One region of the Pseudoalteromonas sp. PB2-1 genome, then DNA from elsewhere that is predicted to be linked to it. Evidence: predicted binding sites of a transcription regulator. Region 1 holds the regulator's gene; each other region holds the start of a gene.
The links. Region 1 encodes sigma-54, which starts transcription at its own class of promoters, with help from an activator protein. Its sites were predicted from a motif close to GTTGGCACGNNNNTNGNNT; they were not measured.
Positions count from the first base shown of each region.

Region 2: flgA (flagellar basal body P-ring formation chaperone FlgA) is a predicted target of sigma-54. The motif match lies at 1,708-1,726, and genes of this name have one in related genera.
Region 3: dps (DNA starvation/stationary phase protection protein Dps) is a predicted target of sigma-54. The motif match lies at 2,387-2,405, and genes of this name have one in related genera.
Region 4: glnA (glutamate--ammonia ligase) is a predicted target of sigma-54. The motif match lies at 2,253-2,271, and genes of this name have one in related genera.

Region 1 covers NZ_CP090667.1:3,172,844-3,177,046, forward strand. Annotated here, with positions in the region: gene lptA (lipopolysaccharide transport periplasmic protein LptA) at 1-451, shown strand, start outside; gene lptB (LPS export ABC transporter ATP-binding protein) at 448-1,173, shown strand; gene L0Z67_RS14795 (RNA polymerase factor sigma-54) at 1,282-2,781, shown strand; gene hpf (ribosome hibernation promoting factor) at 2,808-3,095, shown strand; gene ptsN (PTS IIA-like nitrogen regulatory protein PtsN) at 3,099-3,551, shown strand; gene rapZ (RNase adapter RapZ) at 3,552-4,203, shown strand, end outside.
Region 2 covers NZ_CP090667.1:2,620,263-2,624,465, forward strand. Annotated here, with positions in the region: gene L0Z67_RS12295 (protein-glutamate O-methyltransferase CheR) at 1-725, opposite strand, end outside; gene L0Z67_RS12300 (chemotaxis protein) at 747-1,679, opposite strand; gene flgA (flagellar basal body P-ring formation chaperone FlgA) at 1,822-2,526, shown strand; gene flgM (flagellar biosynthesis anti-sigma factor FlgM) at 2,605-2,925, shown strand; gene flgN (flagellar protein FlgN) at 2,918-3,349, shown strand; gene L0Z67_RS12320 (Ig-like domain-containing protein) at 3,628-4,203, opposite strand, start outside.
Region 3 covers NZ_CP090667.1:1,106,357-1,110,559, reverse strand. Annotated here, with positions in the region: gene L0Z67_RS05120 (LysE family translocator) at 1-442, shown strand, start outside; gene L0Z67_RS05115 (GGDEF domain-containing protein) at 547-1,683, shown strand; gene L0Z67_RS05110 (HPP family protein) at 1,823-2,242, shown strand; gene dps (DNA starvation/stationary phase protection protein Dps) at 2,493-3,011, shown strand; gene corA (magnesium/cobalt transporter CorA) at 3,064-4,020, opposite strand.
Region 4 covers NZ_CP090667.1:228,690-232,892, forward strand. Annotated here, with positions in the region: gene glnL (nitrogen regulation protein NR(II)) at 1-51, opposite strand, end outside; gene L0Z67_RS01130 (DUF4124 domain-containing protein) at 132-656, opposite strand; gene glnA (glutamate--ammonia ligase) at 791-2,197, opposite strand; gene typA (translational GTPase TypA) at 2,706-4,203, shown strand, end outside.

The sequences.
Region 1 (4,203 bases):
CCAAGCGGGTACTCCTATCAGCATTAGCTCAGATCGCCAAGTAGGTCAGTTAAAAAATGGTGTCGGGATTTTTGAAGAAAATGTAGAAATAACCCATGGTAATCGTCGTATTACCGCAGATCGCCTAGAAGCACATGCTGGTGAGGTTGATGGTACTGTTTCACTTATCATTGCCACTGGTAAGCCAGCCTACTTTGAAGAAAAACAAGAAGATGGCACGGTTATGAGCGCCAGTGCAGACGAAGTACGTTACGATGTAGCAAAGCGTTTACTCACCTTAGTTGGCGATGCACAAGTGACACAAGCAGGGCAAAAAGTCAGTGCAAAAAGTATAACTTACGACATGGAACAACAACTCATTAGTGCTGAAAAAGACGAAAATTCAACGGATCGTGTGCATACAATCTTAGTGCCTGTTGATAATAAAAAAGATGATAAAGGCCAGCCATGAGTACATTAAAAGCAGAGCTGTTAGCAAAGAGCTATAAAGGCCGCCAAGTTGTCAAAAATGTGGGACTAGAAGTCGAAGCTGGCAGTATTGTTGGCCTACTAGGCCCTAATGGTGCAGGTAAAACCACCACCTTCTACATGATTGTAGGGCTAGTGCCAAGCGACAAAGGTAAAATTAGTATTGATGACAACGACATCACTTTATTACCCATGCACAATCGCGCTCGATTAGGTATTGGCTATTTACCCCAAGAATCATCCATTTTTAGAAAGTTGACGGTCTACCAAAACCTGATGGCGATTCTTGAAACACGTAAAGATCTTAAAAAACAGCAACGAGAAGAAACACTCAATAACCTGCTTGATGAATTTAGTATTCAGCACATTCGAGATAGCCAAGGTATGGCGCTATCAGGAGGCGAGCGTCGCCGTGTTGAAATCGCGCGAGCATTAGCCGCAGATCCAAAATTTATTCTGCTAGATGAGCCTTTTGCTGGTGTTGATCCAATTTCAGTGTTAGATATAAAGAAAATTATAGAGCATTTGAAAAACCGTGGTATCGGTGTACTAATAACTGACCATAATGTTCGAGAAACCCTTGATGTTTGTGAAAAAGCCTACATTGTTTCTCATGGGGAGCTAATTGCATCAGGCACGCCTGAACACGTATTAGCAGACCAAACCGTACGCGATGTTTATCTAGGCGAGCAATTCAGGTTGTAACCAATACACCACCGACTAGAGCATCTGCTAGACTTACAATAATGACAACATATTGATATTGACTCAAAGTAGTATCAATAAATGATTTAAAAGGATTGTTAGGGATACATGAGGCAATCATTACAGCTGCGCATGGGCCAGCAACTTACAATGACTCCACAACTGCAACAAGCCATTCGCTTATTGCAACTTAGTACATTGGATCTCCAGCAAGAAATACAAGAAGCGCTTGATAGTAATCCTCTACTTGAAGTGGAAGAAGCGGATTACAGTGAAGACGCAATCGGTAAAAACGAACAAAAATCTGACTCTGATGATTCACAAGTCACTGCTACGGCAGAAGAAGCACCAAGTGAGTACGAGCAAGAAAGCAGTGATGCACTCAATAAAGATACCGTTAGTGACGACCTAGCAATGGACGTCACGTGGGATGAGTACATGAGTGCAGCTCCTTCAACCTCTTCAGGGCCAATGCCAGAAGATGAGTCTATTTATCAAGGTGCGTCAACCGAAACTCTCCACGAATATCTGATGTGGCAACTACAGTTGACCCCATTTAGTCCAACTGATGAAGCAATTGCTGTTGCTATAGTCGAAGCTATTGATGACTCAGGTATTTTAACCGTCAGTTGTGAGGATATTGTTGAAAGCTTTAATCAAAACGATGATGAAGAAGAAGAAATAGAACTTGATGAAGTCGAAGCGGTCCTAAAAAGAATACAGCTATTTGATCCTGTCGGCATTGGTGCTCGCAGTTTACAAGAGTGCCTATGTATTCAACTTCGTCAATTCGATGCAGATACACCTTATTTGGCTGAAACTAAAATGGTTTTATCTGAGCACATCGAATTATTAGCAAGTCGCGACTATCGTACTTTGATGAAAAAGACTAAGCTTAAAGAAAACGAGCTAAAAGAAGTCATGACGCTTATCCATAGCTTGAACCCTAAGCCCGCGGATAGCATCGTACGTGAAGAGTCTGAATACGTCATACCCGACGTATCAGTAAAAAAAGTAAAAGGTCGTTGGGTCGTTGAGCTTAACCCTGACTGTATGCCAAAGATCAGAGTGAATAGCCAATATGCGGCTATGTCACGCTCTGTAAAATCAAGCAGCGACAGTCAGTTTATTCGCTCTCATCTGCAAGAAGCTAAGTGGTTTATTAAAAGCTTAGAGAGCCGGAATGATACTTTATTAAAAGTAACGAACTGTATTGTTCAACAACAACAGGCTTTCTTTGAACACGGCCCTGAGGCGATGAAACCGATGGTGCTAAATGATGTCGCTGAAATGGTCGAAATGCATGAATCGACGATTTCACGGGTTACAACGCAAAAATATATGCATACCCCAAGGGGTATTTTTGAGTTGAAATATTTCTTCTCAAGCCACGTCAGCACAGAAAATGGTGGCGAGTGTTCATCAACGGCAATACGCGCTTTAATCAAAAAGCTTATTGCCGCAGAAAACTCAGCGAAGCCATTGAGTGATAGTAAGATTGCAGATATATTGGCTGAGCAAGGAATTAAAGTAGCTAGACGTACAATTGCAAAATACCGAGAGTCTCTAGCAATACCGCCGTCTAATCAGCGTAAAAGCTTGATTTAGACGTTTTACATAGAAGGAAAATGCTTATGCAACTAAACCTAACTGGTCGTCATGTAGAAATCACAGATTCATTAAAAGACTATGTAAACACCAAGTTTGCGAAACTAGAAAGGCATTTTGATCATATTAATAATGTTCATGTCATTTTAGACGTAGAAAAATTAAGTCAAAAAGCAGAAGCAACTTTACATGTAAACGGAGGCGAACTGTTTGCCTCTACAGAGCATCAAGATATGTACGCGGCCATCGACTCGCTAATTGATAAGCTTGATCGCCAAGTAATTAAACACAAAGAGAAATTAGCTCGACACTAAATTATGAAACTTAGTTCACTTACTAGCCAGGACTGCAGCAAAGCTGCGGTCCTTTTTAATAGCAAAAAAAGAATTCTCGAATTTATCAGCGAACTCGCTCATGAGCAGCTTCCTCATCTATCGCAGCAAGATATTCTTAATGCTTTACTCAATCGAGAAAAATTGGGGAGCACAGGAATTGGTAGAGGTATTGCTATTCCGCATGGTCGTATGTCAGGTGCTGATAAACCGCATGCGTTTATTATAGTGAGCGAATCTCCAATTAACTTTGACGCAATTGACAACCGCCCTGTTGATATTTTTGTTGCACTCATCGTACCTGATGGAGACTGCCAACTTCATTTAAAGACCTTATCAACAATTGCTGATAGACTAAAAGACAAAGAATTTTGTAAACAGTTACGCAGCGCTAAAACCGATCAGGAACTGTTTCAAGTTATTGCATCAGAGGCATAAATGGAATTAATTATTATCAGTGGCCGTTCTGGCTCAGGTAAATCAGTCGCTTTACGAGTCCTTGAGGATCTTGGTTATTATTGCGTTGATAATATTCCTGTAAACCTATTACCTTCGCTAGTGCGCAGCGTCTCTGATAATTACGACAAAATAGCAGTCAGTATCGACGTACGTAACCTGCCAAAAGAGCAACAAGAATTTAATGATATTCTTGAATACTTGCCAGGTTTCGCCAATCCAACCTTATTTTACCTTGATAGTGATGATCAAACACTCATTAGACGTTTCTCTGAGACAAGACGTTTACATCCGCTTTCTTTAGATTCTTTACCACTCGATTTAGCAATTAAGCAAGAAAAAATACTGCTCGATGTACTAATTACCCGCGCCGACTTTATGATCGACACAACGGATTTAAGTGTACATCAGCTAGCAGAGTCAATTCGTGAGAAGATTCTCGGTAAAAAAGACAAAAAGCTTATTATTACCTTTATGTCATTTGGCTTTAAGCATGGTATCCCGAAAGAAGCTGACTATGTATTTGATGCACGCTTTTTACCAAACCCACACTGGGAGCCAGATCTTAAGCCACTTACGGGTCTCGACCAACCAGTTAAAGATTACCTTGCAAGCCATAGCATAGTGCAAAAAT
Region 2 (4,203 bases), 550 kb from region 1:
TTAAGTGCCTGCGCAAATTGCGCAATAATTTTTGCCTTAACCTCTGGTGAAAAGTAAATCAGTACATTGCGGCAAAAAATAATATCAAACTTGCCCATCAAGGCATAAGAATCTAATAAGTTTAGATGCCTAAAACTGACCATTTTTCTTATTGGATCAACCACCTGCGCCATACCATTGCCACTATCCTTAAAGAACTTTTGCCGCCTTTCCATCGACAAGCCTCGTGCGAGGGCAAGTGAGTCGTATTCTGCATTCTTACACATATCAAGCATAGTATTTGAAATATCAGTACCGATAATCTGCGCACCCATTTTTAAAACACCAGGTTGCTTAGACTGAAACTCAGCAACCGACATAGCTATCGAGTAAGGCTCTTGACCAGAAGAGCTTGCCGCAGACCAAATTTTCACCGGTCTACGCAAGTCTTTAAATTCAGGAAACAATTTAGTTTTAAGTAACTCAAAGGGGTATTGATCACGAAACCAAAGTGTTTCGTTTGTCGTCATCGCATCAACAACTGCGGCACGTAACTGCCTCTCATGAGGGCTTAATGTTTTGCTCACAAGCTGTGATAACGATTCCACACTAAAGCGAGCCATCAATGGGGCTAGGCGACTCTTAACTAAATAAAGTTTATTATCACCTAACACAATCCCACATTGTTGCTCTAAAAAAGAGCGAAATTGATCGTATTCGCTTTGTTGTAAGTGCTTATTTTCCAAAGTAATACCACCTATAAATTATTAATCACAGTGAACCCATTTTTTAACAGCTCTCGCTAATTCATCAGGGTTAAACTTTGCAATAAAATCATCCGCACCCACTTTTTCAATCATTGCTTGATTAAATACACCACTCAGCGATGTATGTAAAATAACATGTAGCGGTGATAATTTTGGATCGGCTTTTATTTCTGCTGTTAGGGTATAACCGTCCATTTCAGGCATTTCAACATCAGATATCAGCAACCCAACACGTTCAGTGATGTTGTTTTGACAGTCAAGTTCAGCAATTTCACGTAGCCTGAGTAACGCTTCTTTACCATTTTTAGCAAGTTCAGTTTGCACACCTAATGGCTCAAGTGCACGCTTAACTTGGTTTCTTGCTACCGCAGAATCATCAGCAATAAAGACAATGCGTTCGCCTAAATCTTTTTGAATTTCGCCTTCGCCCACAACCTCAGCGCTGACCTCAGTATTAACCGGGCAAATCTCGTTAAGAATCTTTTCAACGTCAAGGATCTCTACCAGCTCGTTTTCAATTTCGGTAACGGCTGTCAAATACGAATAACGGCCAGCGCCTGATGGCGGAGGCATAATTTTTTCCCAATTCATATTTACAATACGTTCAACACCACCGACTAAAAAGCCTTGAACTGAGCGATTGTATTCCGCAATGATAATAAAACTATCTTTAATATTTTCAATCGCAGGACCGCCAACAGCCATAGATAAATCGATAACTGAGATAGTTTGACCTCGAATATGGGCCACACCACGGATATAGGCGTTTGATTTTGGCATGTTTGTAAGCGGTGGGCATTGTAAAACCTCTCTTACTTTAAACACGTTAATACCAAAGCGTTGACGCCCTCTGAGTTTGAATAATAGTAATTCAAGGCGGTTTTGCCCAACCAACTGAGTACGCTGGTTAACTGAGTCTAAAATGCCTGCCATTTCAATCTCCTAAAGATAAACAACCAGAGTCGGAACAATAATTGCTTTCTTTGTGTTAAAGCTACATAAGGTTACAAAGCGTCTGTTTTTTGACGCAAAATATTTATACCTTGTTTTCAACCATAAGCATAGTCGAAACATGATGAGTTTGTTAAAAAAAAGCCGAAGATACAGTGTTTTTTATTTTCTTGCTAGCCTGTTGCTTAGTACGCAACTTCACGCTGAAGTCTATAATCACCAGCAACTTCAACAAATCGCTATCGATTTTATCAGCGAACAAATAACTGATCTGGATTCAACACCACAAGTCAGCGCACTGCCTCTTGATAGCCGAATCCCTGATAGGCCTTGTCAGTTACCGCTGAGTAAAACCGTTCCGACTGAACCTCCTTTTAATCGGCAGGTAACCGTACAACTTAAATGCGAAGACTTAAATAGTTGGACGCAGTATGTGCATGTCAGAATTATTGAACTTGAGCCTGTGGTAGTAGTAACAACCAATTTAACTCGTGGAGAGGTTATTAAAGCTGAACATCTGCGTCTTGAAATGAAGCCTAAACAATTTGTTCGTACGCAATATATTCAAGATGAATCAGTGCTAATAGGAAGTCGGAGCAAACGTAATATCCGCAGCGGTCTTCCGATTGTCATGAGCCATATTTGTATGGTGTGCAAAGGGGATAATGTAACCATCATTGCAGCGATACGTGGACTTAGAATCAAAACAACAGGTGTTGCTTTAGAAGATGGTACGCTTGATGAATTAGTACGTGTAAAAAACAAAAAATCAGGTAAAGTATTAAATGCACGCGTGGATGGTGTCGAGTCTGTACAGGTGAATATTTAATTTTTAATATTTATGTTAAAGTATCTTGTGTGCCTGCCGATACCAAGGCATATGTTGGGTAATGTATAGGTCAAAATAATGGTAAGCAACGTCAATAATAATAGTCAGCAAACATCTGTGTTGACGAATACCAAGCAAAAACAGCTTGATTTACAAAAAGATAACCTTAACACGCAAACGGCTAAATCAGCTGCGCCTAAAGCCAGTGCAGATTCAGTGAGTTTAACGCCGCAAGCAAAGCAATTAAAATCTTTGCAAGAAAAGGCTGAGCAGTCATCTGGTTTTGACAGTACAAAAGTCGCTGAGTTGAAAAAAGCAATCAGCGAAGGAAAGTATCAAATTGATACTGAAAAACTAGCAAAGAACATCGCAGCATTCGAGTTTGACGTTTATGGCTGATCATAACCATTTAATTGCCAGCAAATTAACACAGCAAGTCTCTTATTTAGAGTCTATTGCTGCGCTTTTAGATGATGAGCTAACAGCCATTGCCTCAAAACGAGGTGAAGGTTTAAAAGAGATTGCCCAACAAAAAATCGCCTTATTACAAAAAATTCAAACGCTTGATAAAGAAGTTCAGGTGCTTGTGAGTAAAAATGATGCTCAAGATGAAGACGTTTCTTCACTTATCACGCAGGTGAATGAGCTTCTTACAAATTGCAAAAAGAAAAACGATGTCAATGCACATGCCGCACATCAAGCCCAACTAAGTGTAAAACAATTAAAAGATATTTTAATTGGTGCACCATCGTCTATGACCTATGATCAAGGTGGCAGTGTTATTCAGGGCGAGAATAAAATTGTACATAACCTAAAAGCGTAATGCGTTTGGGTTATCTCTCCTTTATTACGACAACCTCACAAATTGATAGCCCCCTCTGATAAGCCACTTTGCTATTTGCCGAAAAGATGGCGCTGTAAACCTGATTATTGCTCCAAGTTATTGCTTATAAATAACGCGACATAAAGTCGCGACTACAAAGTAAGCTTTACTCGTGAGTTTCCTAAGCAAAACCTAAAACCATATCTACTAAAATAAGCTGTTCAGAGTCAAAAATAAAGCGCGATAAATCGCGCTTTATTTGTATTTAGTAACTCGTTTTAAATATCGATAGCGTTATTGCCGCCTTCGATGAGTTTCTTAATTAACTCCTCAGAGTCATTTTGAATATCATTTGCTGCGTCTGATGTCACTTCGGGCTCACCATTGAATGCCAAACTTTGACTTTCACTGCCAGTATCAAGAGCAAGTACATCCGTTTGCTCACTATCGGTGAGTACATCATCAATACTCAGTTCAAGTGGTGCCGCCCCCTCAGCAATAGTAGAATCTGTACTTGTGTCTGTCATAACCAAACTCAAATCAATACTTTCGCCAAGTGGTTGAGGCTCAGTTCCTTGTGCCATTTGCTCTTCACTCTCATCAAAATCAGCTAACAAAGGTTCACTGCCTAAACCAATAAGCCCCCCATCTGGCTCAGTATCGAGTACCCCAGTGCCCACTAAATCATTTTCGGTATTTTTAACAATGAAGTCACCTGTTACAGGATCGACGATTGCAAAGTAATATTCATTACCTAGATCTAATACAGACAAGCTAATAAACCAATCACCATTACTATCTGCGGTGACTGTAGGTGCTGAATTAAGTAAAGATAAATCAACAATATTTAATAA
Region 3 (4,203 bases), 1.6 Mb from region 1:
CATGTTAATGCTAATACTTGTTGGACTAGGTGTTATGCAAGTGTTTGACTTTTTTCCATCAAGCTACCTGATTCTCAAAGTATTTTGTGTTGCTTACCTGTTCTATCTTGCGTTTAAGATTGCCACTAGCAATGGGCAACAAGCCTCTAATAACAAGAGTGAGCCCTTTACTTTTACCCAAGCTGCATTATTTCAATGGGTTAATCCAAAAGCGTGGGCAATGGCACTAAGTGCTATTGGTCTTTACGCACCTGATAAAAATCTACTCTCTGTTTTTATTGTTAGTATCGTTTTTGGCGTCGTTAACTTACCATGCGTGTGCTCTTGGACCTTGCTCGGACAAAAGCTTCAACACTACCTCAGAAATCCAGTACGATTAAAAGGATTTAATCACATTATGGCAGGGCTATTAATCGTTTCTGTATTGTTTAGCTTATTTTGAACTTGTCGCAGCACAAAAAGGCCAGCACAACAACAGAGTAGATTTTAGTGTAAAAATCTTTCTATGCTAAGCTTTTAACTATTGCTCGTTTTTCTATGTGAGTTATGGCTATAAACCTCGAAAGTTATTTTTATCACGGCTTCTTTGTTTTTTTGCTGATCACTGTAATAACCTGCTCGGTCATTGCAACCGGATTAATGATTAGCCGTTTTAAAAGTAAGTCAATTGTCTTCTTTAACTTATTTTTCTATCTAGGTGTTGCTGGCTTTGCTTGGCTGTGGATACAAAATATTTTCGGGCTTCCCAGTGATTTTCGGCCCAGTGTTATTATTTATATTCTGTCAATGGTACTACTTCAGCTCTCGATTTATAACCACGATGAAAAGTGCCGCTTTAATCGATTAATGATTGGCCACGGTGCTATTTTTTCAGTTTGCGTATTATTTACAAACAGTATTAACCAACTTGCTTTAGTAGAGGCATGTTTTACTCTAACCGCGTTACCTGCCCTTATTTACTTTACTTTTACCCGAGCACTATACAAGAGCAATATAGGTAATACTGTGCTCTTAGCAGCACAATGTATTTTACTTTTAGTGCCTATTACTCAGTTAACTATTATCACTCATTCACATAACCTACTGACACTTTACTCATTAACCGTGGTTGCTCATGCCACGGTATTTGTCATGACAGGGCTTGGGCTTATCACCACCCTTCTAATCGATGAAAAACGGCGCTATGCTGAACTATCACTCAAGGATCCACTCACAAATTTATATAACCGTCGAGGTCTTCAGTATGTTTTAGACAAACGGCAGTTATTGACTAATCAGCATGCGACTTTCCTTTATGCAAGCGCTTTAGACATCGACTTTTTTAAAAGCATAAATGATAACTACGGGCATGAAGCAGGAGACCTAGTGCTGGAAGTGTTAGCAGAGCTTTTACAACGTCACCTACACCGAGAAGATCTATGCTGCCGTTTAGGGGGCGAGGAATTTCTCATTCTCAGTATCGAAAAATCCCCAGAGCAAGCCTACCAAAAACTTGAAAAGCTTCGCCAGACCATAGAAACAAGTCAAATTGAATATAAACAACAAATCATTTCATTCACAGCCAGCTTTGGCCTTACTCATTGGCAACAAGCAGACACATTTGACGACTTAATTAACCGAGCAGATAAAGCCCTCTATTCGGCTAAAAACAATGGTCGCAACCGAATTGAAACCACATTTTAATCATTTGAACAGTTTAATTTTAATTCCTAATCATTAAAAAAATTAAGTAATTAATCATAAACTTTGATCTAGGTGAAGTGCACTCAATCATATTCAGGCTACACTGATACCAACATGATTAAATTACTAGGACTTTACCATGACACACCTTGTTTCAGACTTGATGACGCCCGATCCGCTGGCTATCACCGCAGCAAACTCATTGCATGATGCTCATAACTTAATGAAAGAAAAAAATATTCGACACATTCCTGTCATTAATGAGCATGGTGGTTTAGTTGGCATGCTGACTCAAAAGATCATGATCGCTCAAGTAATGAGTATTATGGCTAACTTCAGTGCCAGTGCACTTGAACGAAAAGAAAAGCAAACTAAAGTGCAAGATATTATGGCCACTGATTTCACAAGTATTTCACCTAATCAACCATTGCATGAAGTAGCAAAGTTTTTTGTTGAAAATCGACACGGCTGTATGCCCGTTGTCGATGATGATAATAACTTAGTTGGTATTTTAACTTCTTCTGACTTTGTTCGTTTAGCAGCGGCCCTGCTCTCTTAACGATTTATGTTCCTAGCTTCTGCACACTGAATTTTTTACATAGAGTGTGCAGACTTTTCATATTCATTCAGTATCTTGTTGAGCGCCCTGAAAACAAAAACAAAAATAAAACATTAAAAATCATCAACTTAAAAAATTTCAGATATCGGCATAACGATTGCTTCTACTCTAATAACTTCGCTTTTTAAGTAACGACTAAGTAACTTAAAAGCTTTATGGAAATACAATTTTAGAGAATCTCGGAGGAGTAATGAGTAATACATCATCAAAAGTCGCTGAATTCACGGCCCCAGGCGTTAATAACGAATCAGCAGCCGATACAATTGCTATTTTAGACAAGCGCATGGTCGCTTTAATCGATTTACATCTTACTCTTAAGCATATCCACTGGAATGTTGTCGGTCCAAACTTTATCGGTGTGCATGAAATGCTTGATCCACAAGTAAGTGCCGTTCAAGAAATGACCGACACTATTGCCGAGCGTATTGCAACTATGGGCGGTGTTCCGGTTGGCACACCACAGTCAATCGTTGATCGCCGCGAGTGGAAAGATTACTCACTAGGCAAAGGGCTAGTATCTGATCACTTAACTGCTCTTGATAAAGTTTATAACGGCGTCAATAAAGATCACCGTAAGGCGCTTGAGCAACTTGCTGAATTAGACCCTGTTTCTGAGGATATGATCACAGGCCAACTTGCAGAGCTTGAACAGTTCCAATGGTTTGTTCGTGCACATATCGAATCGTCTACAGGCGAATTAAAAGGTTAACACTTCTATCCGAAGACCCCTTGCCCAGCTAGCGCTGGGCTTTTTTATGCCTTTACAGCCAACCTTTATGTTTAAAAAATAAATAAGGCGCGAAGCCGGACAGTAGCATAATGGCAATAGCAAATGGGTAGCCCCAAGCCCACGCAAGCTCTGGCATGCTATTAAAATTCATACCGTAAATACTTGCAACCACTGTGGGAGGCAAAAAAACCACCGATGCAATCGAGAAAGTTTTAATGATTTGGTTTTGCTCAATATTGATAAAACCCTGAGTTGAATCCATCAAGAAATTAACTTTATCAAACAAAAAAGTACAGTGAGACATCAGGGTATCGATATCAAGTACAATCTCGCGAAGTGACTCACGGTCTTCAGTAGGTGCGCCAAGGTAACGCAGTAAAAACGAAATATTGCGGCGAGTATCCATCAAGCATAAGCGTACTTTACCGTTGTTGTCCTCAAGCCGTGCAATCCGACTTACCGCTTGCTCTAAGTCTGAGCCATCCTCTTCAAGTACATAAGCACTGAGATTTTCTAGCTGATGGTGCATGTCTTCAAGCATATCCGCATGATTTTCGACTTTTTGATCAAATAAAGTTACGAGTAATTGTTTAGGGTTATCACACGCCACTTGCCCTTTACGAGCACGGAGTCTTAATAAACGAAAATCAGCTAATTCATCATCACGAATCGTCAATAAACAATTATCTTGCAGTAAACACGCAACTGTCACCGTATTAAAACGTCCTTCATTTGGCGACATAAACAGAGCATGTACATGAAGCCCTTCATGATCAATAAAGCAACGCGACGACGCTTCAATTTCTTCAACATCATCAGCCGCAGGCAAAGTAATATTTAGGGTACTCGCGAGGGCGCGACGCTCTTCGCCTGTTGGGTTAATCGTGTCAATCCAATGGGCATTTTTAATGGATGTGGCTAATGGCGTATCGGGGGCTGGTTCGATTTGTGTTATTACACCTTGGTTGATTGAAAAAAATCTTAACATATGCCCCACTCTTTTTTACCTAAGTGACAAAATAGTACCAGCAACTATCAAGCTAAATACACCTTTTTAGCAAAATAAATGCATTGCTCTTTCTCCAAAGCTTGATAACCATCAGCAGTACGAATTGCACTTATTCAACTCACCAAAAAACGAGAAGTACTGTTTAACCTTTCTAATGCCAAC
Region 4 (4,203 bases), 700 kb from region 1:
TTTCCAGATACTGTCGAGTATTTCTGAGTCGAAGGGAGTATTACTGAGCATGTTTGCACCATTTTAGTGCGTTGCGATTGAGCATAGCTTAGCACAGCCATTCTGCATTGTGAGGTATCTATTTTAAAAAGTTAATTGCTGTTTAATACAGATGCTCGATGCATAAAAAAGGTGCTTACTGGGCTAACCGAAACGAGTTTATTATTCTCATTAAAAAGCTTAGCTTGCAGTGTGTGTTCGCCTCGATTGACTTCTCTAAGTGCAAAGGTTGTACTGCTACTGGCAACACCTAAAGGAGTGCCATCAACAAGGAGTTGTACCTTAAAGCCTGTTGCAAAGCGTGGACTAATACGAGTCGTTACATAAACGGAACCAGTATTCTCTCTAACGGTGGCTTCATTTTCAGGTGAGGCTATTGTCACTTTAAAATTAACCGGTGTAACGTTCGGGCTGCTATCTAGAATGCTCGTATCGGTCGCTGGCATAGTGAGATTTTGCGTATTTAGCTTTACTTCAGTTGCGCCTGGACGTGGTGTATCAGAAAAGACTAAAACACCATTTCTATCCTTCCACGAATACACTTTCTTCTGAGCGGTACCATGGCTAAAAGTACTAACAAAAATTAGTACTGCTAACAATAAAGTTATGCTTTTCACTCTGCAACCCTGCATTTCTTAATCTATTTAAAACTGTAGAGGAGAATACGTCGAATTACCATTAAAAAAGCCCGCAAAGCGGGCTTGAGAACACACATTTATTATCTGATATAGATAATTCTGCTACAGCGTAATTACACGCTGTAGTACATTTCAAACTCAACTGGGTGAGTTGTCATGTTAAGCTTTTCAACTTCTTTGTTCTTCAGTGAGATGTATGCATCGATTAGATCGTCAGTGAATACACCACCTTGGGTCAAGAACTCACGGTCAGCGTCTAAAGAAGCAAGTGCTTCGCTTAGTGAAGAGGCAACTTGTGGGATCTCAGCAGCTTCTTCAGCTGGTAAGTCGTATAAATCTTTATCCATAGCATCGCCAGGGTGGATCTTGTTTTTGATACCGTCAAGGCCAGCCATAAGCATTGCTGAGAATGCTAGGTATGGGTTAGCTGTTGGATCTGGGAAACGTACCTCGATACGACGTGCTTTTGCAGACGGTACCACAGGGATACGGATTGAAGCAGAGCGGTTACGTGCAGAGTATGCAAGCATTACTGGTGCTTCAAAGCCTGGTACTAGACGTTTGTACGAGTTAGTTGACGCGTTAGCGAATGCGTTGATTGCTTTAGCGTGCTTGATGATACCACCGATGTAGTAAAGTGCTTCTTCAGAAAGACCCGCGTACTTGTCACCAGCGAAGATGTTTACGCCATCTTTACCTAAAGATTGGTGACAGTGCATACCAGAACCGTTATCACCTACAAGAGGCTTAGGCATGAAGGTTGCTGTCTTACCATAAAGGTGAGCCATGTTATGGATAACATATTTCATCTCTTGGATTTCGTCTGCTTTTAATACCATGGTATTGAAGCGTGTTGCGATTTCGTTTTGACCCGCAGTTGCAACTTCATGGTGATGAGCTTCTACAACTTGGCCTAGTTCTTCAAGAACTAAACATGTAGCTGAACGCCAGTCGTGTGATGAATCAATAGGTGAACATGGGAAGTAACCACCTTTAACGCCTGGACGATGGCCTTTGTTGCCACCTTCGTAGTCTTTATCTGAGTTCCATGCAGCTTCGATATCATCAATTTTGTACATAGAACCTGACATGTCTGATTTGTATTTTACATCATCAAATAGGAAGAACTCTGGCTCTGGGCCGAATAAAACAGTATCAGCGATACCTGTTGAACGCATGTATTCTTCAGCGCGTTTTGCAACAGAACGTGGATCACGCTCGTAACCTTGAAGTGTTGAAGGCTCAACAACGTCACAACGTACGATTAAAGTAGCTTCTTCAGAAAATGGGTCCATTTTAGCAGACTCAGGTACAGGCATTAGTACCATGTCTGATTCATTGATGCCTTTCCAGCCAGCAATTGAAGAACCGTCAAACATTTTGCCGTCTTCAAAGAACTCTTCATCAATTTGGTGATGAGGAATAGAAACATGCTGTTCTTTACCTTTGGTGTCAGTAAAGCGTAAATCAATGAACTTAACGTCATTTTCTTTGATAAAATCTAAAACCGATTGTGACATGTGTCCTCCAATTGTTGGGTTTTATTTTTGCTGCATTATTGCTTTTGTTTTATATAAGCTGATTTCATGCCATATTTTTAACATGTTGTTTAGGCTTATAAAAAAAAATAGAATAGGGTTTTGTTAAAACTATTTGCACAACTTTGGTGCGTAAAAGTTTCATTGTGGTGCATTGCTTTTTCACAATGCCAAATGCACAGAAATTGAGCATACCTAATAAATGAACTCTGAGCTTGATTTACTCTGAAAATATGGCTCATAACTCAGAATTTCGCCAATTCTTACTGTTTGAAATGAACAAAGTTCATAAATTTGTCATTTATAAAACAGATACTTAGAAAAAGCTTGAAGAAAGTTTATAAATTTACATTGGATAAACTTTCATCCATGCCATTATTAAGGGATAATATGCGCCCTTTTAAATCCTATGCTGGGACATCTGGTGAAAACTCAGATGAGTGCGTAGATCTTGCAGGATCAATGAGATTCAATTTCTCTGAGAAAAAATATGAGCATCGAAAAGTTAAGAAATATAGCGATTATCGCCCACGTTGACCACGGTAAAACAACTTTGGTTGATAAACTGCTTGAGCAATCAGGCACATTAGAAACGCGCGGCGGTAACGAAGAGCGCGTAATGGACTCAAACGACATTGAGAAAGAGCGTGGTATTACCATTTTAGCTAAAAATACAGCTATCTCTTGGAATGACTACCATATCAATATCGTAGATACCCCAGGACACGCCGACTTCGGTGGTGAAGTAGAACGCGTACTTTCGATGGCTGACTCAGTATTACTACTTGTTGATGCTCAAGAAGGTCCAATGCCACAAACGCGTTTCGTAACGCAAAAAGCATTCGCACAAGGTTTAACGCCGATTGTTGTTATCAACAAAATCGACAAACCAGGTGCACGTCCTGACTGGGTTATGGACCAAGTTTTCGATTTATTCGATAACCTAGGTGCAACTGATGAACAGTTAGACTTTAAAGTAATCTATGCATCAGCTATCAACGGCTGGGCAACAATGGATTTAGACACGCCATCTGACAACATGGAACCTATGTTCCAGATGATCGTTGACGAAGTATCTCCACCGGATGCCGATCCTGAAGGTGCTCTTCAAATGCAAATTTCTCAGCTTGACTACAACTCATACATCGGTGTTATCGGTGTAGGTCGTATCAAGCGTGGTACTGTTCGTCCTAACCAACAAGTAACGATTGTGAGTGCAGACGGTACTAAGCGTAACGGTAAAGTTGGCCAAGTAATGAGTTACTTAGGTCTTGAGCGTCACGAAGCAGAATCTGCGGGCGCAGGCGACATCATTGCAATTACAGGTCTTGGTGAGTTAAAAATCTCAGACACTATCTGTGATGTAAATACCGTTGAAGCATTACCACCACTAAGCGTTGATGAGCCGACAGTAACAATGACGTTCTCTGTAAACACATCACCATTTGCTGGTAAAGAAGGTAAATTCGTCACTTCACGTAATATCCTTGAGCGTTTACAAGCTGAGCTTGTACACAACGTAGCACTACGTGTTGAAGAAACTGATAACCCAGATAGCTTCCGTGTTTCTGGTCGTGGTGAGTTACACTTAGGTATCTTAATCGAGAACATGCGTCGTGAAGGTTACGAGCTTGCTGTATCTCGTCCACAAGTAATCCTTCGTGAAGTTGATGGTCAAAAAGAAGAGCCATACGAAACACTTACAATCGACTGTCAAGAAGAGCACCAAGGTTCTATCATGGAGCAAATTGGTCTTCGTAAGGGTGAACTAACAGACATGTCTCCAGATGGTAAAGGCCGTGTACGTATGGACTTTATGATCCCAAGTCGTGGCTTAATTGGTTTCCAAACTGAATTTATGACATTAACCTCTGGTTCTGGTCTTCTTTACCATACATTCGATCACTACGGTCCACATAAAGGCGGTACTATTGGTGCGCGTAAGAATGGTGTAATGATTGCGAACGCAACGGGTAAAGCACTTACTA